Regions from separate parts of the Pedobacter hiemivivus genome, predicted to be linked through region 1. Evidence: riboswitches for the same ligand, from Rfam matches in the RefSeq annotation. Region 1 holds a riboswitch; each other region holds the start of a gene.
What was found. Region 1 has a riboswitch for S-adenosylmethionine ahead of metH (methionine synthase). Riboswitches for the same ligand answer to the same signal wherever they lie in the genome.

Region 1 (10,622 bases):
TTTATTGCAAGATGCTATACCAGCCAAAGACCTTAAAAATATCATTGATGATGCCATTAATTTTGATGCTCCAGTAGTAAAGCTGGCTGACAATGAATATGTTTTGGAGCTTTTTCATGGCCCTTCATTGGCCTTTAAAGATTTTGGCGCAAGATTTATGAGCCGGATCATGGCTTATTTTTTAAAAGATAACGAGAAAACGCTTGATGTATTGGTGGCTACTTCCGGGGATACTGGTGGTGCCGTAGCACTAGGTTTTTTAGGTGTGCCAAATACCCGCGTAACCATCCTTTACCCTAAAGGAAAGGTGAGCGATATACAAGAATTACAGCTTTGTACCAATGGTCAGAATATCCATGCTGTTGAAGTAAATGGTACTTTTGACGATTGTCAGGCCCTCGTAAAGCAAGCTTTTGCTGATGATGAACTCAATAGTAAGTTCCGTTTGACTTCAGCAAATTCCATTAACATTTCCAGGTTGATCCCGCAAACATTTTATTACTTCAATGCCTACGCTCAATTGAAAAAGCAAGGTAAAAAAGATGTTGTATTTGTGGTGCCAAGTGGAAATTTTGGGAATATTGCTGCCGGTTTATTGGCCTATAAAATGGGCTTGCCTGTAAAGCAGTTTATAGCGGCAACGAATGTAAACGATACCGTTCCACGTTTTCTGGAGACAGGTATATATGAAACCCGTCCATCGGTACAAACTTACGCCAATGCAATGGACGTAGGTGCGCCAAGTAACTGGGTAAGAATCATGGATATGTTTCAAAATGATAAATCAGCCTTACAGCAAGTATTGAAAAGTTATCGTTATACGGATGAAGAAACGTTGAAAGGAATGAAGACCATTTACAATGATTTCGATTATGTCGCATGTCCACACACGGCAATTGCCTGGAAGGCTTTACAGGAATACAGAAAAGAAACAGGCGATAAAGATTTTGCAGGCGTTTTCCTATCTACCGCACATGCATGTAAGTTTCCGGATGTTTTTCCTGAAGAGATGAAAGCTAAGATTGAGATTCCTGAACAAGTAAAAAGTCTGGCCGCAAAGCAAAAACATGCTACAGCTATGGATACTGCGTTTGAATCTTTTAAAAATTACCTAATTACTTCTTACTAAAACGCATAATGGCAATATCACCCATCATAAAATTCAGGGTACTATCGCTGGTTATCGTATAATTACTTGCTTTTTTAAGCATTTCTACAAAAGTGGTCTCTCCCTCACCGGGACAGGCCATTTTTGTCATCATAAAGGGTTTTGTGAAATTAATTGTAGCATCGTCTGCGATCAGTTGTCCAGAGAAAGAATTACAACTGGTGTTGCCGCTAAATCTTTTCTCGGCAATATCAAACTTAATGATGGGCTTTTTACCTGGGTACAGCCCATTGAACGCTATTCTTGGTCCTGATATGTAATTAAGCTCCCAGGTGCCACCCAATTGAGATAATCCACCATTGCCTATAGTTCCGGACTTCATAGTCGTGCAGGACACTAGAGAACTCGCAATCACAACTGTAAATAGCATCAGCCTTTTCATATAAAAATAAGTTTTACGTTATGTGAATATACAAAGAGTATTCCAAAAAACAGGAAAAGGCTTTTTTATGGGCTCTAGCGAAGCTATCATCCTGAGTTGGTTCAGAAACTCAGGATAATAGTATACACTGTTTTTGGATATAATTTAAAAGACTGCGCGAGCAATTCTTTTTGTAGGCTCAGGATTCCCCATTGTGTAGAAATGCAATACCGGTGCGCCCATTGCCTTAAGTTCATTACATTGGTTAATCATCCACTCAATACCCACTTCTTTTACCTCTTTTTCTGATTTGCAAGCTTGTACAGCTTCACTCAATTCCAAAGGAATGTCAAGGTGAAATATTTTAGGTAAACTGATCAACTGTTTACTGCTGGTAATTGGTTTTAATCCCGGAATGATAGGTACATTAATGCCATTAGCCCTGCATTTATCAACAAATTCCTGATATTTATTATTGTCGAAGAACATCTGGGTTACAATAAAATCGGCACCAGCGTCTACTTTGTGCTTCAGCCATTTAAAATCTGTGTCCAGGTTAGGCGATTCAAAATGCTTTTCAGGGTAGCCAGCCACACCGATACAGAAATCTGTTTTTTCTGCACTTTCCATATCATCATGCAGGTACTTACCTTTGTTCATATCTGCCACATGTTGGAGCAGTTCCGAAGCGTAAGCATGACCGTTAGGTGTAGGAATAAAGGCATTGTCACTTTTACGCGCATCACCTCTTAATACCAATACATTGTCGATACCCAAAAACTGAAGGTCGATCAAAGCATTTTCTGTTTCATCTTTGGTAAAACCGCCACAAATTAAATGAGGCACAGCATCAACTTTATACTTATTCATAATGGCAGCACAGGTTGCTACTGTACTTGGACGTTTGCGGTAAGCCACTTTTTCCAATAAACCATTTGCATGTTGTTTATAAATATAGTCTTCGCGTAGATAGGTTACATCAATAAAAGGAGGGTTAAATTCCATTAAAGGATCTATCGCGTCAAATATTCCTTTGATGCTTTGTCCTTTAATAGGCGGTAATAATTCAAATGAGAATAAGGTTTTACCCTTGGCATTATTTATATGATCTATAATTTTCATTAGTTTCCTTGGTTATGTCTAGTATTTTTGTTGTTCGTCATGCTGAAATAAATTCAGCATGACGATAAAAACAGGTTGTTCTTAATACGCCAGGTTAGGACTCAGCCATCTTTCAACTTCTTCAAGTGGCATGTTTTTCCTTACTGCATAATCTTCAACCTGGTCTTTCGTAATTTTACCCAATCCAAAATATCTCGATTGTGGGTGAGCAAAATAAAACCCGCTTACTGCTGCAGTAGGGTACATGGCATAGCTTTCCGTTAAACGAAGACCAATTTTAGCCTCAGCATCCAATAGTTCAAACAAAGTACCTTTTTCGGTATGTTCCGGACAAGCTGGGTAACCTGGTGCCGGACGAATACCGGAATATTCTTCTTTTATCAGCGCCTCGTTATCTAAGGTCTCATCCTTAGCATATCCCCAATAATCCTTTCTTACTAGTTCATGCATTCTTTCCGCAAATGCTTCTGCCAGCCTATCGGCCAATGCTTTAGCCATAATGCTGTTGTAATCATCATAAGCAGCTTCAAATTCAGCAACCAGCTCATCACAACCAATGCCGGTTGTTAAGGCAAAGCCGCCAAAATAATCAGGTACACCTATCTCTTTTTGGGCTACAAAATCCGAAAGCGCATAGTAAGGCTGATCGGCGGTTTTTTCTGCCTGCTGGCGTAAAGTATGGATCACCACCTCTTTACCATCAACATCCAATACAATATCATCACCCACAGCATTTGCTGGCCAGAAACCAATTACTGCTTTTGCAGTTAACAATTTCTCATCAACAATCCTTTTTAACAAGGCCTGTGCATCAGCAAATAATTTCTTGGCCTCATCACCTACAACTTTATCTTCCAGTATCCTTGGGTAGCTTCCGCGAAGTTCCCAGGTTTGGAAAAATGGTGTCCAGTCAATGTATGGTACCAGTTCTTCTAAAGGATAATTTTCAAATACCTGGGTTCCTGTAAATTTAGGAGCAGGGGCCACTAGTGCCGGATCTATTTTAAAGTTATCCTTACGTGCTTCTTCAATGGTTTTAAAACGTTTGTCAGATCGCTTGTTTAAATGTGCTTCACGTGCTTTATCATACTCAGCCCTGATACCAGAGATATATTCGTCTCTGGTGTCTTTGTTCATCAATGTGCTAGCAACAGTTACACTTCTCGAAGCATCTAAAACATGTATCGCCGGACCAGAATAGTTTGGTGCCACCTTTACGGCTGCATGGATCCGGGAAGTTGTCGCGCCACCAATCATCAATGGAATGGTAAAACCTTCACGTTCCATTTCTTTGGCAAAATGAACCATCTCATCCAACGAAGGGGTGATCAAGCCACTTAAACCAATAATATCAGCATTAATTTCTTTGGCTTTTTTAATGATATCCTGCGCAGGTACCATTACGCCCATATCTACGATTTCGAAGTTGTTACAAGCTAAAACAACGCCTACAATATTTTTTCCGATGTCATGTACATCACCTTTTACGGTGGCCATTAAGATCCGGCCTGCAGATGAGTTCTGGTCCTGATCAGGATTGTCTAATTTCTCCTGTTCAATAAAAGGTAGTAAATAAGCCACTGCTTTTTTCATTACACGGGCAGATTTTACAACCTGTGGTAAAAACATTTTTCCGGCACCAAAAAGGTCACCTACAATGTTCATCCCATCCATCAATGGACCTTCGATTACCTGAATTGGCCTTGCGTATTTCTGGCGGGCTTCTTCCACATCATCATCCAGATATTCAATGATCCCTTTAACTAAAGCATGAGAAAGTCTTTCTTCAACTGGATTTTTACGCCATTCCTCATCTCTTACAATCTCTTTTCCTTTAGATTTGATGGTATCTGCAAATTCAACCAATCTTTCTGTCGCATCATCCCTACGGTTCAACAAAACATCTTCAACCAGTACAAGCAGCTCAGGTGGAATCTCCTGATAAACCTCTAGCATTCCGGCATTGACAATTCCCATATCCAGCCCAGCCTGGATGGCATGGTATAAAAATGCAGAGTGCATCGCCTCTCTAACTGTGTTATTCCCTCTAAAAGAGAAGGAAATATTAGATACCCCACCGCTTACTTTTGCGTAAGGCAGATTTTCCTTAATCCAGCGGGTCGCATTTATAAAATCTACCGCATAGTTATTGTGTTCCTCCAGACCGGTCGCAACCGTTAGGATGTTTGGATCAAAAATAATGTCTTGCGGTGGAAAGCCGATTTCATCTACTAAAATATCGTATGACCTTTTACAGATCTCTTTTCTTCTTTCAAAATTATCAGCCTGTCCCTGCTCATCAAAAGCCATTACTACTACGGCAGCACCGTAAGTCATAATTTTGCGGGCACTCTCTTTAAATTTCTCTTCTCCTTCTTTAAGCGAGATCGAGTTTACAATTCCTTTTCCCTGCAAGCATTTTAATCCAGCCTCAATTACAGTCCATTTCGAAGAATCGACCATGATTGGTAGTTTAGAAATATCAGGTTCAGAAGCAATCAGGTTCAGGAATTTCGTCATCGAAGCTTCCGAATCGATCATCCCCTCATCCATGTTCACATCTATTACCTGTGCTCCACCTTCAACCTGTTGACGGGCAACGGTTAAGGCCGCTTCAAAATCTCCACCCAGAATTAGTTTAGAGAATTTTGGCGATCCGGTAATGTTGGTACGCTCACCAATGTTTACGAAAATGCTTTCAGGTGTAATGGTAACCGGCTCCAATCCACTTAAACGCATATAAGGTTTAATATGTGGGATTTTACGAGGGGCTACATTTTTTGCTTTCGCAGCAATACATCCGATATGATCTGGAGTAGTACCACAGCAGCCGCCAACTATGTTCACAAAGCCATGCTGGATAAAATCTCCTACCAGATGAGCCGTTTCGTGCGGCATTTCATCGTAGGCACCAAACTCGTTTGGCAACCCTGCGTTTGGATAAGCCGAAACGTAACAAGGGGCTTTTGCCGAAAGTTCTTCAATGTGCGGTCTCATGTCTTTAGCCCCCAATGCACAGTTAAACCCGATGCTTAATGGGTTTGCGTGGATCACCGAATTTAGGAATGCTTCAGCGGTTTGTCCGCTTAAAGTCCTTCCCGAGGCGTCGGTAATGGTGCCTGAGATCATGATCTCTATTTTACGGCCAATTTCTGTCTCATACTTTTTAATAGAAGATATGGCAGCTTTGGCATTTAAAGTATCAAAAATGGTTTCAATTAACAGTAGATCCGCGCCTCCATCAACCAATCCGCGAACCTGCTGATCATAAGCATCAACCAGCTCATCGAAGGTAATGGCCCTAAAACCAGGATCATTTACATCTGGAGAGATAGACAAGGTTCTGTTGGTTGGCCCTACAGCCCCGGCAACAAAACATTTACGGTCGGGGTTGGCCGCCATAAATTCATTTGCCGCTTCTTTAGCAATTTTAGCGCCTTCAAAGCTCATCTCATAATCCAGTTCTTCCATCTGGTAATCAGCCAGTGAAATACGCTGTGTGCTAAAAGTGTTGGTCTCAATGATATCAGTACCGGCCTTTAGGTATTCGGTATGTATCGCTTTAATGATGTCGGGACGGGTTAAGTTTAGTAAGTCGTTGTTCCCTTTTACATCACATGGGTGATTTTTGAAGCGCTCGCCTCTAAAATCTTCTTCAGTCAAAACGTATCGCTGTATCATAGTGCCCATCGCACCATCAATAATTAGGATCCGTTTTTCTAATTCTTCTCTAATGTTCATTTAACAAAAAATCATATGAGCAGGTAATAAGCTATTTTTGATAGAGGCGAAAGCCTAAACAAGTGCCGAACTCATTACATACAAAGCTTATTCGGAATTCAGGTGTTGTACGAATTCAACTTATCTTTCCGGAATCAATGGTTCGGTTCCAGTAGAATTTAGCACCTTGTAAGCACAGGTTGCCAAGACTTCGCAGGGTCTAATCCCTCCGTCTTTCTCTATAAGCCTTACAAAGGTGCAACAAAGAAAAATCATTTCCAAAAAAACAGAGGGTAAAGCATATAAAATTGTATGAATCCTTCTGTTTGTTGTTGGAAATAGAATTATATTCTGTATTTCAGTAGTTTATTTAAGATTATTGTTGTTGTGGTACTTAGCTTTGGTAACGTACAATGCCTGCGTATTTCCTCTGATAGATCTTATTTTTCCGTGCTTTTCTTCATCCTCCTTATACCATGTAATTTGAACAGGACCGATTGATTTCAGGCTTTCTTGGATCTCGCCCCTGTCAAATACATTGTTGTACTTGATAGAGATGTCGCCAATTGATTTAAACGTGCCCTTAGGTTCACGCATATCAAATACGTTATTGTAATTGATGGCCATTTTTCCAATAGATTTTAAGCTGCCTTTTGGGTCATGCATATCAAACGTGCCGTAATAGTCAAATGCGATTCCATCTATTGATTTGATCTTTCCAGCCTTAATTTTATCAAAATTATCATAGTAGGTAACTTTTAAATTTCCTAGGTTTTTTAAGCCACGTACAGGATTATCCTCAAAGTCATCCCATTGGTTTGGTCTGCTTCTTTTTAAAGGTTCAATAAAGGCAATTTCTCCTTTAGGGCTAATGCCGATAATGAAAGTGTTATAAGTTAGTTCAACTTCTTGGACTCCCTTTTTATAATCTTCGATTGTGAATTTGGCGCTAAGAAATTCTTGGGCTTTGCCTGCCAGGCCAATGCATAGCATTAAGCTTAGGATAAGTAGTTTTTTGTAATTCATTTGTGTAGGTGTGTTTTGTGGCAGTACCTAACACTGCCGGTGCTAATGTAATCGTTTTTTATATTGTGCAGTATTCGCTAGTGTAATTATTTAGCTAGATAGCGCAGGAGGAACACATAAAAAGATGATAACAACGAAGCCCCCTGATTTTAGGTCAGGGGGCTTCGTTGTTATATAAAGAAGTATTATCTTCTGTCTCCGAATATTCTTAGCAAGTAAATGAAGATGTTTAAGAAGTCAAGATAAAGTGATAAAGCACCCATGATAGCCAATTTTTTAGTATCAGCATCTTGCATCTGTGCACCACTTTCTTCTAAACCAGCACCTATTCTTTTCAGTTTTTGAACGTCGTAAGCAGTTAAGGCCGTAAAGATAGCGATACCGATAAAGGCCATGAACAAGCTAAAGTTTGCACTTTGAATGAACATATTTACCACACTGGCAATCACTAGGCCTACTACACCGATCATTAAGATTGGGCCAAATTTACTTAAATCCACATTGGTAGTATAGCCCATTACGGCCATGATACCGAAGATACCGGCAGCACCAATAAAGCAGCTCAATACCGAACCGGAGGTGTATGCTAGTAGAATAAAGCTTAAGCTTACCCCCGTTAATACAGAATAAAGGATGAAAACGCCTACTAATGCCCCAAAAGAAAGACGGTTAAGGCCGGCGCTCATCAATAAAACCAACCCAAGTGGTGAAAGCATTGCTACCCAACCTAACATACCCATTTTACCAGTTTCCTGATTGATCAGGTAAGTCATCATTTCAGGTGTGCTCGACATATAGTAAGCCGCAAAGCTTGATAAGCTTAATGCTACAAACATCCATAAGAACACATTAGCAAAGAATTTCTTAGCCACTCCAGCCGTTGTCTTTTCTACAAAAACAGATTGTTGTGACCAGTCGTAATTATTTTTGTTATCCATTTGTTTTTAATTTATTTAAAGGTACTAATTGTTTCTATCATACAAAAGCTATGCCCCAAGCCTTTTTGTCAGGGTTTCTTCAACTTTTTTAAAGAATTGAAGTGGTTTTAAGGTGCGCCATGCCAAATCGTCAAGCTGTCCACCAAAGTTAATGTAGTAGTCAATGTTATTGCTTTTGAACTCATTGATGACGTGTTCCTGGAAGTTAATCCCGGTAATCCAACCATCTTCGACTTCCTGAAACCACTCTTCATAATAGCTGTCTTCATCAGAAGCATGGTAGTTCAACACGTTTTCGCCAATAAGGATGAATTTGTTGATGCCTTCATCCATCATCAGTTCCAGAATTTCACGTTTTAAAAGCATAATGTCATTGCCAATAGCATCGTTCCACTCGCCCATAAACTCAATGATCGCGAAGTTTCTATCATAGTCCACATACAATACTTTCAGGTATAAAGTACCCGACCCAAAATCATCCCATTGTGGATGAATGAGGTAGTTGTATAGCTGCTTGTCAAAATAAAACTCCGAATACTCTGTGTTGTAAAAGGGCGAACGCTCATCCTCTGCTGCTATATAATCATCCCTCCAAAGATAATAAGGTTCTATTTCGTGCATATGCTTGTTTGCAGTTATTTGTTATCATTTGCTCTACTGGCTTCGACAGCTTTGCGAACGCTTCCGTAACGCAATAGTAACTCTGCGGCATGGTCGTAATCGATGTGTAGTTCGTCCATTACCATTTGCGTACCCCTGTCAACCAGTTTATGGTTGGTTAACTGCATATCCACCATTTTATTGCCTTTTACCCGGCCCAATCTGATCATTACCGTGGTACTCAGCATATTTAAAACCAGCTTTTGTGCTGTGCCAGATTTCATACGGGTTGATCCGGTTAAAAACTCGGGGCCAACCACCACTTCTACTGGGAAATCGCTTTCGGCAGCGATAGGGCCACCTTCATTACATACGATACATCCGGTAAGGATTCCTTTGCTACGAGCCGTGTTTAAGCCTGATACGACATAAGGTGTCGTGCCCGAAGCTGCCAGTCCTATTAATGAATCTTTAGCATTGATGTTGTACTCTTGAAGGTCTATCCATGCCTGATCAACATCATCCTCTGCGTTTTCAACAGCTTTTCTAATCGCGGTATCGCCACCAGCAATAATGCCAACTACCCAGTCAAAAGGAACGCCAAATGTTGGTGGACATTCTGATGCATCAACCACACCTAAACGGCCGCTTGTACCTGCTCCAATGTAAAATAATCTACCCCCATCAGCCATTCGCTCTGCTACTGCGGTTGCTAATTTCTCTATTTGCGGGATCGCTTTTTCTACAGCCTGTGGAACAAGTTTATCTTCTTCGTTAATGCCTTTCAGAATTTCAAGTACCGACATTTGGTCGATATCGTGGTACTTTGACTCTTGCTCGGTTACTCTTATCATATTTTCTCTATGTATTTTTATCTCGTTTTATGGCTATACTCAGCCATCCATTCTTTTTTACTCGTAATTGTATTGAAAGGATAGATTTATAAAATTCGTTATTTTCTTGTTAAACAAGAAATTTAAGCGCAAAAACCATATAATTTATACCTAATTCTGAACCTTCTGTAATAATTCCATCAAAAAGCTAAACAATTGCAAATGAACATAGTTTAATTTATTATTTGACTGGGTAATTTTATAACTTTACGCAGCGTTTATCTATGAAAAAGAATACCCATTTTAATGTCTTAATCGCCCTTACTTATTCGACTACGTTAATCGTAGGAATGTTTTTGGGCTATAAATTTTTGAAGGATCAAGGGTATCAGTTTCAAAAGCCAGTAACGTTTGCCAATAACAATACTGAAAAAGTAGATGAAATCATTCATATCATCAATAAAAACTATGTTGATGAAGTTAACGCCGACTCATTAAATCACTTACCTATCGATAGCCTGCTGCATCAACTGGATCCACATAGTATGTACCTTCCTGCAGTTGAGGCTAATGAATTGACCGAAGCGTTAGAGGGAAATTTTGAGGGGATCGGTATTGAATATTATATTCTGAACGATACTTTGTTGGTCACCAATGTGGTAAAAGATGGCCCGGCTTTTAATGCAGGGATTAAGCAAGGGGATAAAATCCTGAAAATAGATACGGTTATGGTGAGTGGTAAAGCCTTGCCAAGGGAACAGATGATTGGACGGATCAGGGGTAAAAAGGGCACTGCCGTGAAGTTGACTATCGTTCATCCTAAAGATACGCAGCAGGTGGTTTTTTTTGTTAAC
Region 2 (10,622 bases), on a different contig from region 1:
AAAGATGAACACAGAATTTACCGCGCCTACAGATCCGATACAATAATCGGCAACAATGTTGGCATTGGGTACATGAGGAATTGCAGCTACAGGAATTAATCCGATATCCACCTGTCCATCAATTAATTTAGCAGCGCAATCTGTAGGAATATCTAAGCTCAAATCGATCTGATCCAATAAGGCTGAATGTTCAATTCCGTAAATAAAAGGTTTGGTATTGGTATAGGAAACGGCAGAAATTTTAATCTTATTCAACAGTAAATGCTATTTTAAATGATCAGTATTGTTAAACTCGGTAATCACAAATTGATCACCAGTAAGTTCAACTTTATATAGGGTAGTGTTTTGATGCGGAAATGAAGTCATTTCGGAGATCGGCATATTGGTCAACAAACATAAAAACAGGCGCATTGCGCGACCATGCATGCAGATCAAAATGGTTTTCTCGTCGGTTGCGCTTTTGATAACCTTAAGCGCTTCTTTTTCACGCAACAGCACATCATTCGGACTTTCGCCACCTTCAAAATGGGCATCGTAATCTCCGCCATCCCATTGCTCCACTATGCCTTTAAAAGCAGTAATGGCATTTTCATCATTGGGTTTACCTTCCCACACACCCCAGGCAAGTTCATCCAATCCAGCAAGTTGTTCCCACGGCGTTCCTGCATCAATAAAACCTTTAACAGTTTGATGCGTACGCTTTAATTTAGAGGTATATACCTTATCAAAAGACACATCTTTATAAGCAGCATAAAATGCAGCAGCCTGTGCCCTTCCGGTATCATTCAGATCGCTATTGATCCCTCTACCTTGTACTATTCCTTGTTTATTTAAATCGGTTTCACCATGCCTGATGATGTATATTTCCTTATCCATTTTAATTGATTACGGGCAATTTATAATATTGTGGTTTCGCTTCATCTTCAAATACAACGTTGGTATAGTCAGTTACCACATTGTATAAAGTATCCCGTTCAATCGGCTTACGATTTACCTGTTTAATCAGGTTTACCAGTTCCTGGGTATTCATAGCTGGGGTTTGCTCTTCTGCTCCTGCCATAGAGTAAATCTTAGTGGTATCGTCTAAGGTACCATCAATGTCATCTACACCAAAATTCAAGGATAGCTGTGCGGTTTGCCTGCTGATCATCGCCCAATAAGCCTTGATGTGATCAAAATTATCCATATAAATACGGGCAATGGCATAATTCCTCAAATCCTCAATCACTGAAACCTCTGGTACATTGTCCATCTGGTTGTTCTGATTTCTAAATTTAAGTGGTATAAATGCCTGAAAGCCCCCACTTTTGTCTTGTTGTTGACGCAGGCGTTCCATATGGTCTACCCTATGCCAAAACTGTTCTATGTGTCCATACAACATCGTTGCATTGGTTTTCATACCCAATTTGTGCGCCTGCTCGTGTATATCAAGCCATTGCTCTGCATTACATTTATCATGCGCAATCTTCTCCCTCACCTCCGGATGAAAGATCTCGGCACCTCCACCTGGCATCGAATCCAGACCAGCCTCTTGCATGTATTTCATACCATCATAATGGCTTAGCTTCGCCTTTTTGAAGATATAGTAATACTCTACCGGAGTAAGGGCTTTGATATGAAGATCAGGACGATGTGCTTTTGCTTTTCTAAAAAAATCGCTATAAAACTCCAGGTTTTGCTTTGGCACTACACCACCGGTAATGTGCACTTCGGTAACTGGCTCATTGTCGTATTTCTTCAATACATCAATCATACCATCTACACTCATCTCCCATCCTGATTCACGCTCTTTAATCAGACGCGAATAAGAACAAAATTTACAATCGTATACACAAACATTTGTAGGTTCGATATGAAAATTACGGTTGAAATAAGTATTGTCGCCATGTCGTTGTTCCCGGATATAATTTGCCAGAACACCAAGATAACCTAGCTCGCCATGTTCATAAAGGTAAACACCTTCATCAAATGTAATCCTTTCTTTATTTTGAACTTTGAGGGCTATTGATTTTAGTTCTGCTGAAAGATCAGCATCAGCTAAGATCAAAGCAAGTTTTGAAGTCGTATCCATTTATGATGTATAATGAGCAAAAATAGTATAAAATCATTAGATACCTCTTTTTTTAACCGATTTTACCTGTCAGTATTATGTAAAAGAGCTTCTCTTCAGAAAAGGAAATACATACGTTAAAGAATCTCAATATTTGGCTACATTTGCAACATGACAATTGACGAACTAGAAGCCCATTTTTCAGGAATAGATTTACCCCAGTCACTAGAACTTTATCCAGGCACCAAGCTAAACAATGTAGCCCAGTGCATCGACACTCACATCACCCTATTAAAAATACACGGAAACGTAAGACCCTTCGAATGTTTTTACGACCGTCTCATAAAAATCAAAGAACTTATTGAAAGTCAACATGAATAAACTATCCATCCTCTTTCTCGCCTTACTAATGCCCATTAGCTATCTTTATGCAAATAATGGCAGCAGAGATTTCTACCAAATAAAAGTCTACCATTTAAAAAGTAGCGAGCAAGAGAAAACAGTGGATGATTTTTTAAAAACGGCCTACCTGCCAGCTTTGCATCGCGCCGGAATAACCAATGTAGGTGTTTTTAAGCCCCTGCAAAATACAGACACAAAAGGGACTGAGAATAGTGAAAAACTGATTTATGTTTTTATCCCCTTCAATTCTTACACGCATTTCACTAAGACTGAAAACGCCCTTGAAAAGGACCTCAAATTCAGGAACGAAGGAAAAAGCTACCTGGATGCGCTACACACCGATGCTCCTTACGAAAGAATAGAAAGCATCCTACTTAATGCTTTTGAAGGTAGTCCGAAGTTCAACACACCAAAATTAAGCGCCCCCAAAAAAGATCGTGTTTACGAACTCCGTAGCTACGAAGGTCCAACTGAAAAGCGTTATAAAAACAAAGTTGAGATGTTCAATAAAGGCGGTGAAATCGGTCTCTTCAAAAGACTTAATTTTAACGCTGTCTTTTATGCTGAAGTAGTCTCTGGAAGCAGAATGCCTAACCTTATGTACCTGACAACCTTTGAAAATAAAGCTGACCGTGATGAACACTGGAAAACATTTGGAAAAGACGAATACTGGCTGAAACTGAAATCTATGCCTGAATACCAAAACAATGTATCTAAAAACGATACGCGCTTCCTCACACCAACTGATTACTCCGACATTTAAGAGAGCTAAAATAATACTTTAAAAAGCAAGCATAAAAAAAAGGAACCTACCAAAGTAAGTTCCTTTTTTTTGTGCCCTTTTAATGTTGTACTTTTTTTGTGTTTACACAGTACTCTTTGCTCTTTGTGATCAGAAAAATTATCTTCTCCGAAAGAGCATAGCGTTCTTCGCTTTTTCAGCGAAGCAATGCAGCTCTTGAAGAGAACGGTTATTTTTATTTTTGAGCCTTAGCGAAATTCAACACTATATAAGCCGTTCCACTACCATATTCTACAGGCGTTTTAATCACCATACCATCGCCATTAGCAGATGCGATCACCAATCTATAACCTTCTGTTACATTTTTAGCTTTATCACCTTCATACAGTTTTTTAAATTGGAAAGTATCGTCTTTAGGACTAGCCGACCAATAAATAGTTTGCATTTTAGCACCACATTCACCACCTAATGTATAACTACCATTACCACTATTGGTTAATCTCCAGGTACTACCCACAAAACACTTGTACGATGATTCACCAAACAACGATTTAACAGAAGCTTGTGGAACCCCATCAAATGTAATATCATTTAAAACCCAGTTACCGGTTATGTCACCTCTTCTTACGGGTTGAGTTGTTGCTGCACCTTTTGGCGAGCAGCTTTGCAACACCATTATTGCACTGCAAAAAATGGCTGCTATCAGGAATATTCTTTTCATATCAAGTATTTTTACTTTTTAAATACATAAATCTTGCCAAAACTTCAGCATAATAATTTTTACCTTTAACCTGATCATCGCTTAACGCAATTATTTAGTATTTAACCCCATAATAATGAGAGCAGAAACCTTAGCAATACATGCCGGAAATTTATATAACATCAGCACACAAGATGTTACACCACCGATAAATTTATCTACAACTTTTTTAAGAAATGAAGATGGTGGATATTCTGGTGGACACATGTACAGCAGAGTCAGCAACCCAAACAGATCTGCTCTTGAAAACACTATTGCTGAGTTAGAAAAAGGAGCTGATGCCTGCGCCTTCTCCTCCGGAAATACTGCTGGAATGTCCGTTTTCCAAGCCTTTAAGCCCGGAAGCCATATCATTGCGCCCGACGATATGTATTGGGGCTTTAAAAGACAACTACAGACCATTTTTGCCGACACCTTATCTATTGACTTCATCGACCTCACAGATATTGAATTGATTAAGCAGCACATCAAACCAAATACCGTGATGATCTGGACAGAAACACCATCCAACCCCTTGTTAAAGATCACTGATGTGGCCGCTATAGCCGAAATAAGTAAAGCAAATGGATTGATATTGGCCTGCGATAGCACCTTCGCCTCTCCTTGCCTGCAAAATCCAATTGCGCTGGGTGCCGATATCGTGATGCACTCTTCAACCAAATACATTGGTGGCCATAGTGATGTGCTTGGTGGCGTTTTGATTACCGCTGAGAAAAATGAGTTCTGGGAAAAGATCAGAAACATACAACAGATTGGCGGAGCAGTTCCTTCTCCTTTCGACTGCTTCTTACTGGTTCGAAGTATTAAAACATTGTCCTATAGAATGCGCGGACATTGTGAAAATGGAATGGCACTAGCCCTTTACCTTCAAAATCATCCTGCAGTTGAAACTGTATATTATCCCGGACTACCTACTCACCCTGGACATGAGATTGCAAGGAAACAAATGAGTGGTTTTGGGGGGATGCTATCTATCCTTGTTAGAGGTGGGGCTGCAGAAGCACGTAGAATTGTAAATCAGGTAAAGCTATTTGCACAGGCAACCAGCCTTGGTGGCGTTGAAAGCTTAATAGAGCATCGCGCATCTGTAGAGGGTCCAGACACCAAAACCCCACAGAATTTAATTCGGATCTCCGTAGGCCTTGAGCATATAGACGACCTAATTGCCGATTTCGAGCAAGCTTTAGCAGTGAAACAGTTATAAAACGAACCAAACAAATAACTTTATATCACTAAATATTAGACACTTACAAAGTATTCAGAATTAAATTTTGGATATTTTGTAAGTTACGCCTACATTTGAATTATTATTTAGCGAAAGCTAATCAAGTCAACCTTCTTAATTCAAGGTTTGATTTATAAAGAAGTGGCGAGAGACAGGCTCTTTGACCCACTGGCAACCCTCCCAAAATGGAGAAGGTGCCAATTCCTGACCAGCCGGCATGGTGCCGTTTGGAAAGATAAATTTAAACGTATGAAAACTATTACTTCTAATCTTAATCATTATTGTTGCCCGCCACTTACCATGTGTATGTGCTGTTGCATGCAATAATCATTAAATCTTCCTTTTGCATTTCTTGTAATCCATCCGGAAGGCCCTTTAGGGGTACGCTAAACTACTATATACTTTCATGCCTTTTTATGCCTGTGGGTATCCTCCTAAGAAATTAATTACACCATATAAATTAAACACAATATGTCAGCTTCTCATAAATTTGAAACATTACAAGTACACGCAGGTCAGGTAATCGATCCAACAACCGGTTCCAGAGCTGTACCTATATATCAAACTACTTCTTACGGATTTAAAAGCTCTGAACATGGTGCAAACCTATTTGCCCTGAAGGAGTTTGGAAACATCTACACCCGGATCATGAACCCGACTACGGATGTATTTGAAAAACGTGTAGCAGCCCTTGAAGGTGGTGTAGCAGGCTTAGCAGTAGCATCTGGACAAGCAGCACAATTTATTGCATTAAACAACATTTTAGAAGCTGGCGATAACTTCGTTTCCTCATCTCACTTATATGGTGGTTCTTACAACCAGTTTAAAGTTGGCTTTAAACGCTTAGGTATTGAAGTTAAATTTGCCAATGGCAATGATCCTTCAGATTTTGAAGCTAAAATTGATGCCAATACAAAAGCAATCTTCCTGGAAAGTATAGGTAACCCTGCTTATAGCATCATTGATTTCGAAAAGATATCAGCTATTGCCAACAAACATGATTTGCCTTTAATTGTAGACAATACTTTTGGTTGCGCAGGATACCTGTTTAAACCATTGGAGCATGGTGCACACATTGTAGTTCAATCTGCGACTAAATGGATTGGCGGACATGGAACCAGCATTGGCGGTGTAATCGTAGATGGTGGAAACTACAACTGGGGAAATGGCAAATTCAGTCAATTCACTGAACCATCTGAAGGTTACCATGGATTGGTATTTAATGAGGTGTTTGGAAATGATGGTCCTTTCGGAAATATCCAGTTTATCATTCGTGCCCGTGTAGAAGGTTTAAGAGATTTTGGTCCTGCCATCTCTCCTTTCAACTCCTTCCAACTGCTGCAAGGCTTAGAAACCTTGTCACTACGTGTACAACGTCATGTTGACAATGCACTTGCATTAGCGACCTGGCTTGAAGGCCATGAGGCTGTAAAAAGCGTAAACTACCCAGGCTTGGAAAGCAGTCCATACCATGCCAATGCTAAAAAGTACTTGCAAAATGGCTTTGGTGCTGTATTGTCTTTCGAATTACATGGCGCTAAAGAAAAAGCTACTTTATTGGTCGACAGCCTTAATTTGGTAAGTCATCTGGCCAATGTTGGAGACGCAAAAACACTAATCATACAACCTGCAGCAACTACCCATCAGCAATTAAGCGAAGAAGAACAAATTAGCGCTGGTGTTACCCCTAATCAATTGAGAGTATCTGTTGGTATCGAGCATATCGATGATATCAAAGCCGATTTTGAACAAGCTTTTGCTGCTATAAAAAAATAAGTAATGAGTACAATATCCACATATAATTACACCAAGACCTTTAAGCTTGAAAGTGGCAAGAAGCTCCGTAAGCTTGAAATTGCCTATCAAACTTATGGTAAACTGAATGCCAAAAAGGATAATGTAATTTGGGCCTGCCATGCACTTACTGCCAATTCTGATGTATTGGATTGGTGGAAAGGATTATTTGGCAACAACGCCTTATTTAATCCTGAAGAGCATTTTATCATCTGCGCCAATGTATTGGGCTCGCATTATGGTAGCACCAATCCTTTAAGTGAAAACCCGGTAACGGGATTACCTTATTACCTTTCCTTCCCCGAACTTACGGTGAGGGATCAGGTTTCGGCGCACCGCTTGCTTGCTGCACATTTTGGTATTCAGCACATTAAAGTATTGATAGGTGGCTCTTTGGGCGGACAGCAGGCTGTGGAATGGGCAATTATGGATCAAGGAATCGTTGAGAACCTTATCCTGGTAGCCACAAACGCGGTTCACTCTCCATGGGGTATCGCATTTAATGAAAGTCAGCGCTTAGCCATTAGCACCGACCGTAGTTTTTACGCACAAAAGCCTGATGGTGGTCTAAAAGGATTAAAAGTGGCCAGAAGTATCGCCTTATTGTCATACAGAACTTACGATGCTTATACAGCTACTCAGCTGGAAAGTGTAAATGATAAGACGGGTAACTTTAGAGCTTCTTCTTATCAGAATTACCAGGGAGAAAAGCTTTGCAAGCGCTTTAATGCTTACAGCTACTGGTACCTAAGTAAAGTAATGGATAGCCACAACGTTGGCAGAGGAAGAAACAGCGTAACTGATGCGCTGGCATTGATCAAAGCGAACACGTTGGTGATCGGAATTGATAACGATGTGCTTTTCCCAATCTCTGAACAGGAATTTCTGGCCAAAAACATTTCAGGTGCCGAATTTCATAGCCTTAAATCAGCCTATGGCCATGATGGATTCCTGATAGAAACTGACGCATTGACAAACATCATTGGTAATTTCCTGAAGGAAAGCATCAACAAGAAAATAATTAAATTACATAAAACAGCATAATAATTAGATGAGCAAGAAACTTAAAATTGGTTTATTTGGTTTTGGGGTAGTTGGACAGGGATTACATGACATTATCCGTGGTCAGGATTTGAATCTTGAAATCATTAAAATCGCCATCAAAAACCCTGATAAGAAGCGTACTTTAGATGCGCACCTTTTCACAACCGATCATGATGAACTGTTAAACAACAGTGAGATCAATACAATCGTAGAATTGATAGATGATGCTGAGGTTGCTTATAACATCGTTAAAAGAGCATTAATTAGTGGTAAAAACGTTGTTTCTGCCAATAAAAAAATGATTGCCTCACACCTTGCGGAATTGGTTGAATTACAAGAAAAGCATGATGCTTCCTTACTATATGAAGGTGCAGTATGTGGTAGTATTCCAATTATCCGTAACCTGGAAGAGTATTACGACAATGAGCTGCTTCACGGCATCAGCGGTATATTCAATGGTTCGTCAAACTATATTTTATCCAAAATATTTAATGAGAACATGGAATATAGTGTAGCCTTAAAACAAGCACAGGATCTTGGCTTCGCAGAAACTGACCCGATTATGGATGTTGGTGGATACGATCCTAAATTTAAACTGGCTATTGCAACTGCACATGCTTATGGTTTATTCATCAATCCTGATAAAATTCTTAATGTTGGTATTCAGAACCTTTCTGAGAACGACATCAGGTACGCAAGAGAAAAGAACTTTAAAATTAAATTGGTACCTACTGCACGTAAAATAAGTACTAAACAAGTCGTGACTTATGTATTGCCAAAGTTTGTGAAGTCTGACGATTTCCTTTTCAATGTAGAAAATGAATACAATGGTGTAACTGTTCAGGCTGCCTTTGCCGATAAACAATTCTTTTTTGGAAAAGGAGCTGGTGGCCACCCTACTGGTGCAGCCGTATTGTCGGACATTGCCGCTTTAAGATACGGTTACCGTTATGAATATAAGAAATATCATCAGCACAACGGACTTGTGCATACTGATAATGTAAGCATTGAAGTTTACCTGCGCTATACGCATGAATACACTGTAGAGAAATTACAGATTGAGAACATTGTAGAAAGATTCTCACGTGATGACTACAAATACGTTATTGGAAATGTAAGCTTAAAAAGCTTGATGGCCAACCGTGATTTGTTGGAGCAAAAAGATGTGTTCATTGCCCACACAGGAAAATATACTTATACTGAGCAGCAGATTAAAGCTGTAGCAGATGAAGCCTCACTAGTTAGTTAACTAGTATTTGTTTTGATCATGAAAAGGCCCCAAATTGGGGCCTTTTTTAGTTTATATAGCAGTTCAGATTTCTCTGTTCATATCCCAGTTCTCCAGGTAATCGGCCACACGACGTACAAACGATCCGCCAAGCGCACCATCTACTACCCTATGGTCGTACGATAAAGAAAGGAACATCATGTGTCTGATCGCGATCACATCACCAAATTCTGTTTCCAACACCGCAGGTTTCTTTTTAATTGCACCTACAGCAAGAATAGCCACTTGTGGCTGGTTAATGATTGGCGTCCCCATCACATTACCAAAAGAGCCTACATTGGTTAAAGTAAAAGTACCGTTTTGTGTTTCATCCGGTTTTAACTTAGAATTACGGGCACGATTGGCCAGGTCATTCACAGATTTGGTTAAACCTACCAGGTTCAGCTGATCTGCGTTTTTAATCACCGGTACAATCAGGTTTCCACTTGGTAAAGCAGCTGCCATACCAATATTGATATCTTTTTTCTTGATGATTTGAGTACCTTTTACCGACACATTGATCATTGGAAAATCTTTGATCGCCTTGCTCACCGCTTCTACGAAGATTGGTGTAAAAGTGATCTTCTCATTCTCCCTTTTTTCAAAGTTCTTTTTCACTTTCTCGCGCCACATCACCATATTGGTCACATCAGCTTCTACAAAAGAAGTTACGTGTGGTGAGGTTTGCTTACTCATGGTCATGTGATCGGCAATCAGCTTACGCATCCTGTCCATCTCAATAATCTCGTCACCACCACTTACGCTTGTAGCCGCTTGTGGAGCTGGCGCTTTTACAGGTTGTGCAGCAGCAGATGCCTGCGCTACTGGTGCTGGCGCCGCAGGAGCGGTATTAGTTGCAACAGCAGGAGCTTTTCCACCCTGTTTATTTTGAATATAATTTAATAAATCATCTTTAGTTAAACGTCCATCAGATCCTGTTCCGGCAATACCATCCAGTTCAGCTAAATGAATTCCCTCCTGGGCTGCGATATTCTTCACTAAAGGAGAATAAAAGCGATCTGAGGCATTTTCAGCAGAAAGTTGCTCTAGTCCTGGTATATTCTCAATAACCGGCTCAGAAACCTTCTCTGGTGCTGCAACAGGCGCTGCAACGGCTTCAGTACTTACCGAGGCATCCATATCAGTTTCTATGATGGCAATTACCGCACCCACTTGTACAATATCGTCTTCTTTAAATAATTGCTTTACTAATCTACCTGCTACTGGCGACGGAACTTCAGAATCCACCTTATCGGTTGCAATCTCTAAAATGGTGTCATCCATTTCAATCTTATCGCCAGGCTGTTTAACCCACTTAATAATGGTTGCTTCTGCAAC
Region 3 (10,622 bases), on a different contig from region 1:
TTGATCCTGAAGTTTCGGCCTATGACGGTCAATTTCAAGGTGTAGAGGCAATGTCCCTTCCTTCGTTAAGAAGCATTGGTTTTGCGCTTAATCTTAATTTCTAATCCTTTTAAATCAAATTCTATAAACATATAGCAAATGAAGAAATTCTCGATAATAACAGGTGCTATGCTCGTATTGCTGAGCTCTTGTGGTAAGTTTGAAGAAATAAATGTGAATCCTAACAATCCGGCTACGGTTCCAGCGGAAATGCTGTTGCCTCCAATTATTGCCAGTGCAGCAAACGCGATGAGCAGTAGCGGTACACGTGCCGGGCAATATGTACAACACTTGGCCTGGCTGGGTGGCACTAGTGAAGAGGATGGCCGATACAACCTGACCGGTGCTTCTTTCCGGGAAGAATGGAATGGTCCGATGCGTTTAATTAAAGATGTGAATCAGCTGAAGGAGATTGGTGCTAAAAGCAACTTGCCTCAATACGTTGCGGTGGCTTCCATTCTTAAAGTGTATATCCTTTCCTTAATGACTGATGCCTACGGTGATATTCCTTACAATGAGGCTGGTATGGGTAATGTGAGCGGAATGGAATTTGCACACTATCAAGCGCAGCAGGAAGTGTATGGACTGATGCTAAGGGATTTGGAATCTGCGAATCAACAATTGAAAAATCTGCCTGCAGGAACTACCGTAAAACGGGATATCCTGTTTAATGGGAGTACCAACCGCTGGAGGAAATTTGCCAATTCAATAAAGTTGCGTATCCTGATGAGACAATCCGCTAAAATAGATGTTAAGGCTGCTGTAGCCGCTATATTTAACAATCCAACAGAATATCCTGTTTTTGAAGGTAATAGCGACCAGGCTACATTGATTTATAACAACGGTACAGATTTGTACTATTGGTTTATCCAGAATCCTCCGGTTGATGGTAGTGGCGTAGATTTTGGTAGCAATACCAGGGTAAGTGACGTGATGGTGAACCTATTGAAAAGCAAGAATGACCCCAGACTGACTATTTTTGCTGCACCAACCAAAAATTCTTATCTCGCTAACGTAGCTAATCCAGCCACGCCTTTGGCTTATAGAGGTCAGCGCGCTGGATTGAGTAATGCTGAGCAAAAGGCTGATTACACCAATACTGGACTGAACAAAGATGATTACTCTGTAATTGGTAAAAGAATCCGTAAAGAAAACCGTGCTTTTCTAATGACCTACACGGAACTGATGCTACTGAAAGCCGAAGCCATACAACGTAATATGGGGGTGAATGGAACAGTGGCAGAAGTTTACCTGGCAGCAGTGAAGGCTTCCCTGGAAAAATGGCCGGCATTAGGTTCAGCAACGCAATCAGAGATGCCATTTATCTCTGAAGAACAGAAAAAGGCTTATCTGGATCAGCCATCGGCAGCACTTTCTACTACAGCTCCATTACAACAAATTGCCGAGCAATTATGGATAGACACTTATCTGAATGGTTTTGAAGGATGGGCTGGATGGAGAAGATTGGGATACCCTCAATTGGTTCCTGGCCCTTCTGTCTTATCACCAATACCTGTACGTTACGTATATTCGGATAATGAGCAGAATAACCCTAACTTGATTCTTTGGGTTCAACAAAATATGGGCGGTAAAATGCCGACGCACAACACTAAAGTTTGGTTTCAGCCTTAATAGCTGATCAATAAGAACAATGAAGATGATGAACAAAAGAACGAATACGATACGGACAGCAATTTTTTGCCTGATGGTACTGGGAATGGGGACAGTTACCTATGCACAACAATATGAGGTGGGCAAAAATGCCCATTCTCATAATGATTACTTGCAAAGTCAGCCTTTTTATGCCGCACATGGCAATCATTTTGCCTCGATGGAAATCGATGTTTTTCTGGAAGGGAATGAATTGTATGTGGCGCATCACAAAAAAGATATCGACCCTAAGCATACGATAGAAAGCTTGTATATAGAACCGCTTTTGAGACAGATTAAGCTGAATGGCAACAATAAAGCGTATAAAGATGGGGGAAAATTACAGTTTATGATCGACTTAAAAACTGCTGGCCTACCTACTTTAAGATGTCTGGAGGCTAAATTAAAGCCTATTCGCGAGTATTTTGATGTGAAAAATAATCCAGATGCAATAAAGCTGGTGATTAGCGGGGCTGCACCTGCTGCAGATCAATTTAAAGATTTTGATGAGATCTTTTTCTTTGATGGGAAACGCAATACTCCGTACACGAAGGAGCAGTTGACACGGGTGGCCTTTTTTAGTGCAAGCCTTCAAGAGTTTAGCAAATGGAACGGTTTAGGTAGGATGGTAGCACCGGATTCTTTGAAAACAAAGAATTTTGTGGACTCGGTACATCGTGTTGGTAAACCGGTGCGTTTTTGGGGTAACCCAGATACAAAAACTTGCTGGCAGGCTTTTATTAAAATGGGTGTGGATTATTTGAATACAGATTCGCCAGCAGAAATGGCGAAGTTTCTGAATAATTATCCAAGTAATAATTATACTGCAACTTCAAAGCACAGCATTTACCAGCCTACTTATAAGAGTGACAACGGAAAGGTTAAGCCTAAAAACGTGATTTTGCTGATTAGCGATGGATCTGGATTCTCCTCTTTTTGGGCTGCAGCAACTGCTAATGGTGGGTATTTGAATGCAACAAATATCAAGCATGTAGGTTTTTCAAATACCTCTGCTGCGAATGATTACACTACAGACTCTGCAGCTGGCGGTAGCGCCATGTCGATAGGCGAAAAAACCAATAATCGCTATATCGGGATGGACGTTAATGGTAAGGAGGTGCCGAATTTGCCGGAGCGACTGGCTAAAATAGGTGTCCGTTCGGGCATTGTAAGTAATGACCGTGTGACCGGGGCTACACCTTCAACTTTTTTTGCGCATAGAACCGAGCGTGATCAGAGTGATAGCATCGCTGCTGATCTGAGCCGAAGCCCTGCCGCACTGGTTATTGCCGGCTACCATGATGCTTTTGGCGCGAACAATGATGCCATTTTAAACCGTGTTAAAGCAGGTGGCTTTGAAGTGTATAAAGGTGTTGGTAACCTCCCTAAAGAGGCTAAAAATAAGAAAATACTTTGTTTTGATACCGATCGCCCTGAAGAGAATTACAGGATGATTGAACATGCTTTTGATGAGAGCTTAAAACTGTTATCTAGCGACAATAAGAAAGGATTTTTTCTGATGGTTGAAGGTGCAAAGATTGACCAGGGTGGGCATAGCAATAAACTAAAGATCACCATTGATGAGTACCTGAGTTTTGACCGAGTGATCGGTAAAGCCCTACAATTTGCTGATAAAAATGGCGAAACGCTGGTTATTATCACTTCAGATCACGAAACTGGTGGCTTAATTGTATTGGATGGTAATTATAAAACGGGAACAGTGGTGAGTACCTATACTACTACTGACCATACTGGCTTGCCAGTTCCATTATTGAGCTATGGTCCTGGAGCCGATAGGTTTACCGGATTTCTGCAAAATTTCGAGATTCCTAATAAGGTTTTAGAATTGTTAAAATAAGAATTCAGGTATTACCTGTTTGCTAAAGGTGTCCAAGTATGGGCACCTTTTTTGTTTCTAACAATCATTAGGCTATCGCTATTGAATACTAATGTTATATTTCACAGCGACTTTTAAATACGGATAGGTTCTGGTTACCCGTTCGTTGCTTTTATAATTTTCCCTTAAGACAAAATATCCGGGTTCAGTGCAAAAAGAAAGATTATGGAGAAACCGATATCTCAACTCGCCAGAAAGACTTTGTAAGAAAAAGCTGGATGTATTTCCATTCCAGGTATAAAAGAACCCGTTGTTATAGGTCATGCCATAAAAGAAAATATTATTGATATTGATTTCAGCATTGGCATTAAAGCCAAACCCGGAGCAATAATCGTAGTTTCTACGGTTGAATATATACTTCTCGGGAATGGCTGCCAGCAATATTGGGCCAACACCTACGGAAGTATTCATCCTGTTTTTACGTTTTACACCAAATTCTGAGTATAAACTGAATTTAATACTTTGTCCGCTGTAAGAAAAAGCTTGATTAAAAATGTAGTCGTAATTAGCAGTCAGGACTATGATATGTCTGGAGTAGTTGCTTCTACCAACCGGCCATCCTTTGATGGAACCAAAAAGGTTGATTGAGTTTACAAAAGTGCTATCGTCTTTTCCAACCTCCGCATTAACGGTGATGGTGCTAAAGGGGATTTTATAATTCTCGAAGGGACTACCATATAATAATTTGATACGGCCATATCCTCTAAAGCGGGTATTTCGATCGTTCATGTTAAAATTCCTTAGACCTGCATCGATCTCTAAATCTATTTTTGAAGAATCCATATCCATTGGGTCTGGTATTTTCCCCCATTTTCCGTCCAGGAGTCGGTTAAATCCATTGCCTGGATTAATCAATAGGGCCATGGTTTCATTAACCTGCCTTCTGAAACCTCTACTGCGGTTATTAATTAATTTTCCCGCCAGGCGGTGAACCATTTCGCCAATAATAGCGCCACCGAAAGAGGTATTTAGGAAGTCGTTTGTTGATGGTGCCTGATTTTCTCCGAAAGTCTCCCAAATGTAACTGCCCGCAACTGTAGCTGGAATGGATTGCCAAAAGCTGTAGCCGTTAGAGCGGAAAGTATTAAAAAATATGCTGCCATGAGCGGGGTGGCTCAATTGATTGGTGGCAAATCCATCAATGTCGCATGCCCAGCTGCTGGGCCTTAAGTTATTCCCCATGCTTTTGAAGCTGATTTTAGCAAAGTCAGCATTATCTATATGTCTGTCGTAGATCCATGGTAGTACTTCTGTAGCTGAGAGTAGCAACGCGGCACGGGCAAACCTTTTTTGAACAGGGTTTTCTGTGATTGGCCCTCTGGCTAGAGAATCTCTATGATAATGTTGATTATAAAATGAAATTTGAGCAAAAATAGGGGCAGAAATACATAGAAAAATGAGGAGCAGTATCGTTTTGAAATGAAGGTTCCCTATCATGGTCAAGCAACAAGTATTGCAAAAATTGTAACACCCGAATGCGCAGTTTGTTTGTTCAATATTGGAACATCTGTGACCCTAAAATATTTTATTTCTGTAGCTGTTATAGTTTATCAAAGCTGCATAGATTTGTAAGAAACAAATAAGGAGATGATGGAAGTTATAAAAAGTACCGATCAAGATATAGACGCGATATTTGAATTGTATGATGCCGCTACGGCGTACCAAAAAGTAGTTGGATCAATCAATTGGTTGGGATTTGAAAGGGCTATGGTAGCACAGACAATCAAAGATGACCTTCAGTGGCAGATTGTTGTAGATGGGGAGATGGCCTGTGTATTTACTTTAACTTTAAGTGATCCTCTGATTTGGGAAGAAAAAGATAAAGACCCTGCAGTATATATACACCGCATTGCTACCAATCCTAAATTTAGAGGAATGCATTTTGTAAAGCATATCGTAGGATGGGTTAAAAATTATGCAGTGGAAAAGCAAAAATCCTATATCAGAATGGATACAGGAGCAGGGAATGAGAAGCTGAATAATTATTATGTGAGCTGTGGTTTCACTTACCTCGGCGTAACAAAATTAACCAATACTGTTGGTTTGCCTTTGCACTATGCGAAAGGAACATTCAGTTTATTTGAGATTAAGTTGAACTAGCGACGCTTTTTCAGAAGCTAGTCTTCGTCTTCTTCCAGATAGATTTCGTGCACTAAAAATTTTACGTGTTTTAAAGGTTCTAAAAGCTCGGTAATGTCTTCTGAATCGATATGGTAAATCGTTTCACCAGCGTCAGGGATTTCGGAGTTGGGGACTAGCTCGAAAAATTTAACGGGTAAGTCGGTCACCAGCTCAACCAATTTGATATAATCTACACCATTGTCTTTCCAATCCTTAAGGATTTGTGCGTTAAATTGGACGTAAGGATTTTTGTTTTCATCTTCCATGGTAAGTAGTAGCTGGTATTATGAATTGAAAAGTTCAATGATCTTATTGTAAGATAAGTCGGTGTAATCGTCGATGTATAAATTACAAGGAGGTAGTTCTTCTTTGGTATGAGAGCTAAGTACGCCAACCACACGCATTCCGGCATTTAAGGCCGCTGTGATACCCGAAAAGGAATCTTCAAATACCAGACATTGATCAGGAGTTACACTTAGATTTTCGGCCGACTTCAGGTATACCTCTGGATCTGGCTTGTGTTTTTTCACATCTTCGCTGGCCATGATCGAACCCAGTTTTTCGCGGATGTCAATTTTGCTCAGAATCAATTCCAGGTTGGCATAAGGAGCTGAAGTGGCTACACCTAGTTTTACACCATTTTGCTTTAAATCCGACATAAATTCCACAATCCCCGTGATTGGCTCAACATAAGGCTCGTAAATTTTGCGGAACAATCCCTCTTTTTCCTGTTCCATTTCCAATAGCTCGGCTCCGGCAACGGGACGTTTAAAAAAGTGACTTAAGATATAACTATTGCTTTTACCAAACATGTGTTCGGCAAATTCTTCATCAGTAGGGGCTAAATCTCTTGCGGCAAAAAACTCACGAAAGGCAAGGGAGTGGTAAGGATTTGTGTGGCAAATTACGCCATCCATATCAAATATAACTGCAATCTCATTGTTCATTAGGCAAATTTAACGAAGTTTCTTCGTATTGCAGCATATAAATAAAGCCAGACCATCCAGTCTGGCCTTATTTTGAACAAAACTTAGAGATGTACCATATATCTAAAGTTTTGGCTAAGATAAAATATATTCTACTAAATAAGTAGTATTTATGAAAAAAGTATACTATTTTTGTAGTCTATTACACTTATCCAGAAAGACTGAGGGAAAAGGCCCTTTGAAGTCTTGGCAACCTGTACATTACAAGGTGCTAACTCCTTCCATTTTTAATGGAAAGATAAGATCGTTTCAGCTCAATGCTATCCGGATAAGTGTTATTTATTTAAATAAAACAAGAACGGATATGAGAATCTATTTAGACAATGCAGCCACCACACCATTAAGTAAAGCAGTTTTCCAGGCCATCGAGCCTTATTTTTTTGAAAATTATGGTAATCCTTCCTCCACACATTACCTGGGGCGGCAAACACGTGCTGCCATTGCCCAGTCCCGCACGCTAATTGCTGATATTTTGAACACCAGTCCCGAGCATATTGTATTCACTTCTGGTGGAACAGAGGCCGACAATACTGCAATTTTATCAGGTATCAGGAGTAATGGGATTAAACTGGCCATCACCACACATTTTGAACATCATGCGGTATTAAAGACCTTAAAAGTATTGGAACGTAATGGGGAGATTAGGTTGGTTTATCTAAAACACGATGAAAAAGGAAACCTGTCCATTTCTCACCTTGACCAGTTGTTGGCGGCAAATGAAAGGGCTTTTGTTTCCGTAATGCATGGAAACAATGAAATTGGTAACCTCAATGCTATCGATGAAATCGCGAATGTTTGTAGCCATTATGATGCAATTTTTCATTCCGATACAGTACAAACAATGGGACAATATACCTATGATACACAAAAACTTAAAGCAGATTTTCTGGTCGGTTCAGCGCATAAGTTTCATGGCCCCAAAGGAATAGGTTTTTTGTATAAGCGGTCTAAGGACCCATTGTTATCATTTATAAATGGTGGTGCTCAGGAGCAAGGTCAGCGTAGCGGAACTGAAAATGTAGCGGGTATAGTTGGGTTGGCAAAGGCACTGGAATTGGCGCATAGCAACAGATCTTTCAATGAAAATTACATTAGCAATTTGAAGGAAAGGATGATTTATAAACTCAATAATAAAATTCCTGGGATAAAATTTAATGGAAATTGTAGGGATAAGGCCATAAGTTTATCTACTATTTTAAGTGTATCGGTTCCAGAAAACGAGGTGTCACCCTTGGTATACCTGGACCAACATCGCATTTGTGCTTCTGGAGGCAGTGCCTGCAACAGCAGGTCGGGTAAAGCTTCTCATGTGTTAAGTGCTTTGGGGTCGGAGGCAGATAGTACAACGATCAGGTTCTCATTTAGCCGTTACAATACAACAGAAGAAATAGATTATGCTGCAGATAAGCTGGCTGATCTTTTTACTAAAGAGATTGTTAATGAAATCGCTACTGTCTGGCCATAAAAAAAGGAATTAATATTATCTTTGTATACATTGCAGTTCATGAAGGAAGTATTTGCACAAAAATTGTTAAGCTAAGGAGATGGCAATTGGGTCGACTGAAAGAGACATCATTATTGCATTAAAAGCCGGTGATGAATTTGCTTTCCGCCAAATTTTTGAACTTAATTTCAAAAGACTGGCCAGTTTTTGTTTCCGATTGCTAAAAAATAAAGAGCAGGCAGAAGAGGTAGTGAATGATACCTTACTCAGTGTATGGGTAAATCGTGACAGACTAAATGAAGATTTACCCATTGCACCCTACCTATATACCATTTCCAGAAGACTTGCACTTAACGTATTGCAGAAAATTGCAGTTTCCCAGAAAGCAATTGACCAGTTATGGTTGAACATGGAAAAGGTAAGCAATGATACTGAAGAAGCAGTTTTGCTAGTAGATCTGCAGCGTTTTACAGAGGCCGCCCTGATCCATTTACCGCCCCAGCAGCAACTGATCTTTAGAATGAGTAGATATGAGGGATTAAATTATGATGAAATTGCAGCAAAGCTTAATCTTTCCCGTAATACAGTTAAAAACCATCTTGTAGCAGCATTAAAGACGCTTAAGACACATTTCAACCAATCAGATGTAGCTTATTTTTTGCTCCTGACAGCAGGCTTGTTCAAACGTTAAAAATATTTATTTTCATATCGACTAGTCCTAATTTCGTTTTGCCCTGTAATGCCTAATATAACCCCAATGTAAAGGGAGTGTGAAAAATGGCGGACAAGCAACGTATAATAAATTTACTTCAGCAATTTGCAGATGGAAACATCAGCCAATCGGAGTATGCAGAATTGATTGGTTTTTTTAACCTTAGAGGTCGCGATGAGGATCTTTTTGCTGCAATGGATGGTATCTGGGACAATACCCGTCCAGAGGAAAATTATACAGCCGAAGAAATAGGTTCTTTTTATCAAAACCTCGTCAGCACACCACAATTTAAAGCAGCAAGAAAATCGACAGTAAAAACAATACTATGGCCACGGTTTGCCGTTGCCGCCAGTTTAATAATTGCTTTGTCGGCAGGTATATATTATTTTAATGCGAGTTATTTTGCCAATACACCTTCACGTATAGCCAATACTTCAAAAGACATCCTCCCCGGAAAAAATAGAGCTGTGCTAACACTCGCAAATGGGGAAACACTCCAGCTTAGCGACAATAAAGCCGGTGTAGTCATTGATGCAAGAAAATTAACCTATAACGATGGTACCGATGTAGCTTCTTCAAAACAAGCCCAGGTTGGTAACGGAATTGCCCCAGATAATGAGGTGAAATTAAGTACGCCAAGGGGCGGGACTTATCAGGTGGAATTACCGGATGGGACCAGGGTATGGCTAAATGCCGCTTCATCTCTAAAATTTCCTGTTCAGTTTGGTAAAAAAGAACGTAGGGTATTATTGAATGGAGAAGCGTATTTTGAGGTGGCTAAAAATAAGCAGCATCTTTTTGTAGTAGAAACAAGCAAGCAGGAAGTTAAGGTTCTCGGTACGCATTTTAACATTACAGGTTATGCAGATGATGCAGCTACTAAAACGACACTTTTGGAAGGTGCTGTTCGCGTTACTGACCTTATGGGCAACAGCAGTATTAAGGATGTCGTATTAAATCCCGGACAACAGTCTGTTGTTGCAGGTAAACAATTGAAGGTTTTTGAAGTGGATACTGAAGAAGCCGTAGCCTGGAAAAACGGCACCTTTATTTTTACTGGTCAGACGCTGAAAGAGATCATGAAGCAGGTAGAGCGCTGGTATGATGTAGAAGTGGTGTTTGAAAATAATGAACTTAAAACGCAGGCTTTCAGAGGTACAGTGTCCAGGTTTAAAAATATATCCCAATTGTTAGAAGTATTAGAATCAACAGGATCAGTTCACTTTAAAGTTGAAGGAAGGAGGGTAATCGCTATGCTATAATTTGACTATACTATAGTGAATGCCATAAAAAACCGGGAATGCGGCAAACATCCCCGGCAATAAGTGGTATTCAGATGAGACATATTCACATATAACAACTAAACCACTAAACAACAAATGTAATGAAATTTAAGGATCCAAACAGATCTGGGCATTTTGCCTATATAAATAATTCAGTACTCCGTATTATGAAGCTAATCCTACTTATCATGACCACCTTCTTGCTACAGGTTAGTGCTTCTACCTTCGCACAAAGGATAACTTTTAATAAAAAAGAGGCTTCATTGAAGCAATTGTTCCTGGAAGTGAAGAAGCAGACCGGTTACAATATATTTTGGGAAGAGGGGAAGGTTAACGACAGACAACTAATAGATGCTTCATTCAAGAACACACCATTGGAAGTCGTACTGGATAAAGTATTAACACCACAAAAATTAACTTATAAACTGGTCAATAAAACCATTGTTGTTAAGAAAAAAGAGCCACTATTTTTTGACAAAGTTACCAGCTT

Region 2: it holds a riboswitch for S-adenosylmethionine, as region 1 does, so the genes downstream of both, FBD94_RS18495 (O-acetylhomoserine aminocarboxypropyltransferase/cysteine synthase family protein) here and metH (methionine synthase) in region 1, are expected to answer to the same signal.
Region 3: it holds a riboswitch for S-adenosylmethionine, as region 1 does, so the genes downstream of both, FBD94_RS02575 (cysteine desulfurase family protein) here and metH (methionine synthase) in region 1, are expected to answer to the same signal.

What each region holds. Positions count from the first base shown of each region.
Region 1 is NZ_SWDX01000005.1:237,430-248,051, reverse strand. Features, by position in the region: gene thrC (threonine synthase) at 1-1,129, shown strand, start outside; gene FBD94_RS14190 (META domain-containing protein) at 1,116-1,550, opposite strand; gene metF (methylenetetrahydrofolate reductase [NAD(P)H]) at 1,695-2,651, opposite strand; gene metH (methionine synthase) at 2,733-6,392, opposite strand; SAM riboswitch class I at 6,510-6,619, opposite strand; gene FBD94_RS14175 (hypothetical protein) at 6,738-7,397, opposite strand; gene FBD94_RS14170 (Bax inhibitor-1/YccA family protein) at 7,583-8,335, opposite strand; gene FBD94_RS14165 (hypothetical protein) at 8,384-8,956, opposite strand; gene murQ (N-acetylmuramic acid 6-phosphate etherase) at 8,971-9,789, opposite strand; gene FBD94_RS14155 (S41 family peptidase) at 10,053-10,622, shown strand, end outside.
Region 2 is NZ_SWDX01000007.1:236,524-247,145, reverse strand. Features, by position in the region: gene FBD94_RS18525 (menaquinone biosynthetic enzyme MqnA/MqnD family protein) at 1-255, opposite strand, end outside; gene FBD94_RS18520 (histidine phosphatase family protein) at 265-876, opposite strand; gene mqnE (aminofutalosine synthase MqnE) at 878-2,071, opposite strand; gene FBD94_RS26605 (DUF6965 family protein) at 2,222-2,431, shown strand; gene FBD94_RS18510 (NIPSNAP family protein) at 2,424-3,215, shown strand; gene FBD94_RS18505 (lipocalin family protein) at 3,430-3,915, opposite strand; gene FBD94_RS18500 (trans-sulfuration enzyme family protein) at 4,031-5,158, shown strand; SAM riboswitch class I at 5,308-5,421, shown strand; gene FBD94_RS18495 (O-acetylhomoserine aminocarboxypropyltransferase/cysteine synthase family protein) at 5,651-6,955, shown strand; gene FBD94_RS18490 (homoserine O-acetyltransferase family protein) at 6,959-8,017, shown strand; gene FBD94_RS18485 (homoserine dehydrogenase) at 8,025-9,266, shown strand; gene FBD94_RS18480 (dihydrolipoamide acetyltransferase family protein) at 9,330-10,622, opposite strand, start outside.
Region 3 is NZ_SWDX01000001.1:677,835-688,456, forward strand. Features, by position in the region: gene FBD94_RS02540 (SusC/RagA family TonB-linked outer membrane protein) at 1-104, shown strand, start outside; gene FBD94_RS02545 (SusD/RagB family nutrient-binding outer membrane lipoprotein) at 139-1,671, shown strand; gene FBD94_RS02550 (alkaline phosphatase) at 1,697-3,547, shown strand; gene FBD94_RS02555 (DUF3943 domain-containing protein) at 3,626-5,023, opposite strand; gene FBD94_RS02560 (GNAT family N-acetyltransferase) at 5,174-5,686, shown strand; gene FBD94_RS02565 (hypothetical protein) at 5,704-5,973, opposite strand; gene FBD94_RS02570 (HAD family hydrolase) at 5,992-6,654, opposite strand; SAM riboswitch class I at 6,839-6,938, shown strand; gene FBD94_RS02575 (cysteine desulfurase family protein) at 6,998-8,158, shown strand; gene FBD94_RS02580 (RNA polymerase sigma factor) at 8,238-8,828, shown strand; gene FBD94_RS02585 (FecR family protein) at 8,915-10,111, shown strand; gene FBD94_RS02590 (SusC/RagA family TonB-linked outer membrane protein) at 10,234-10,622, shown strand, end outside.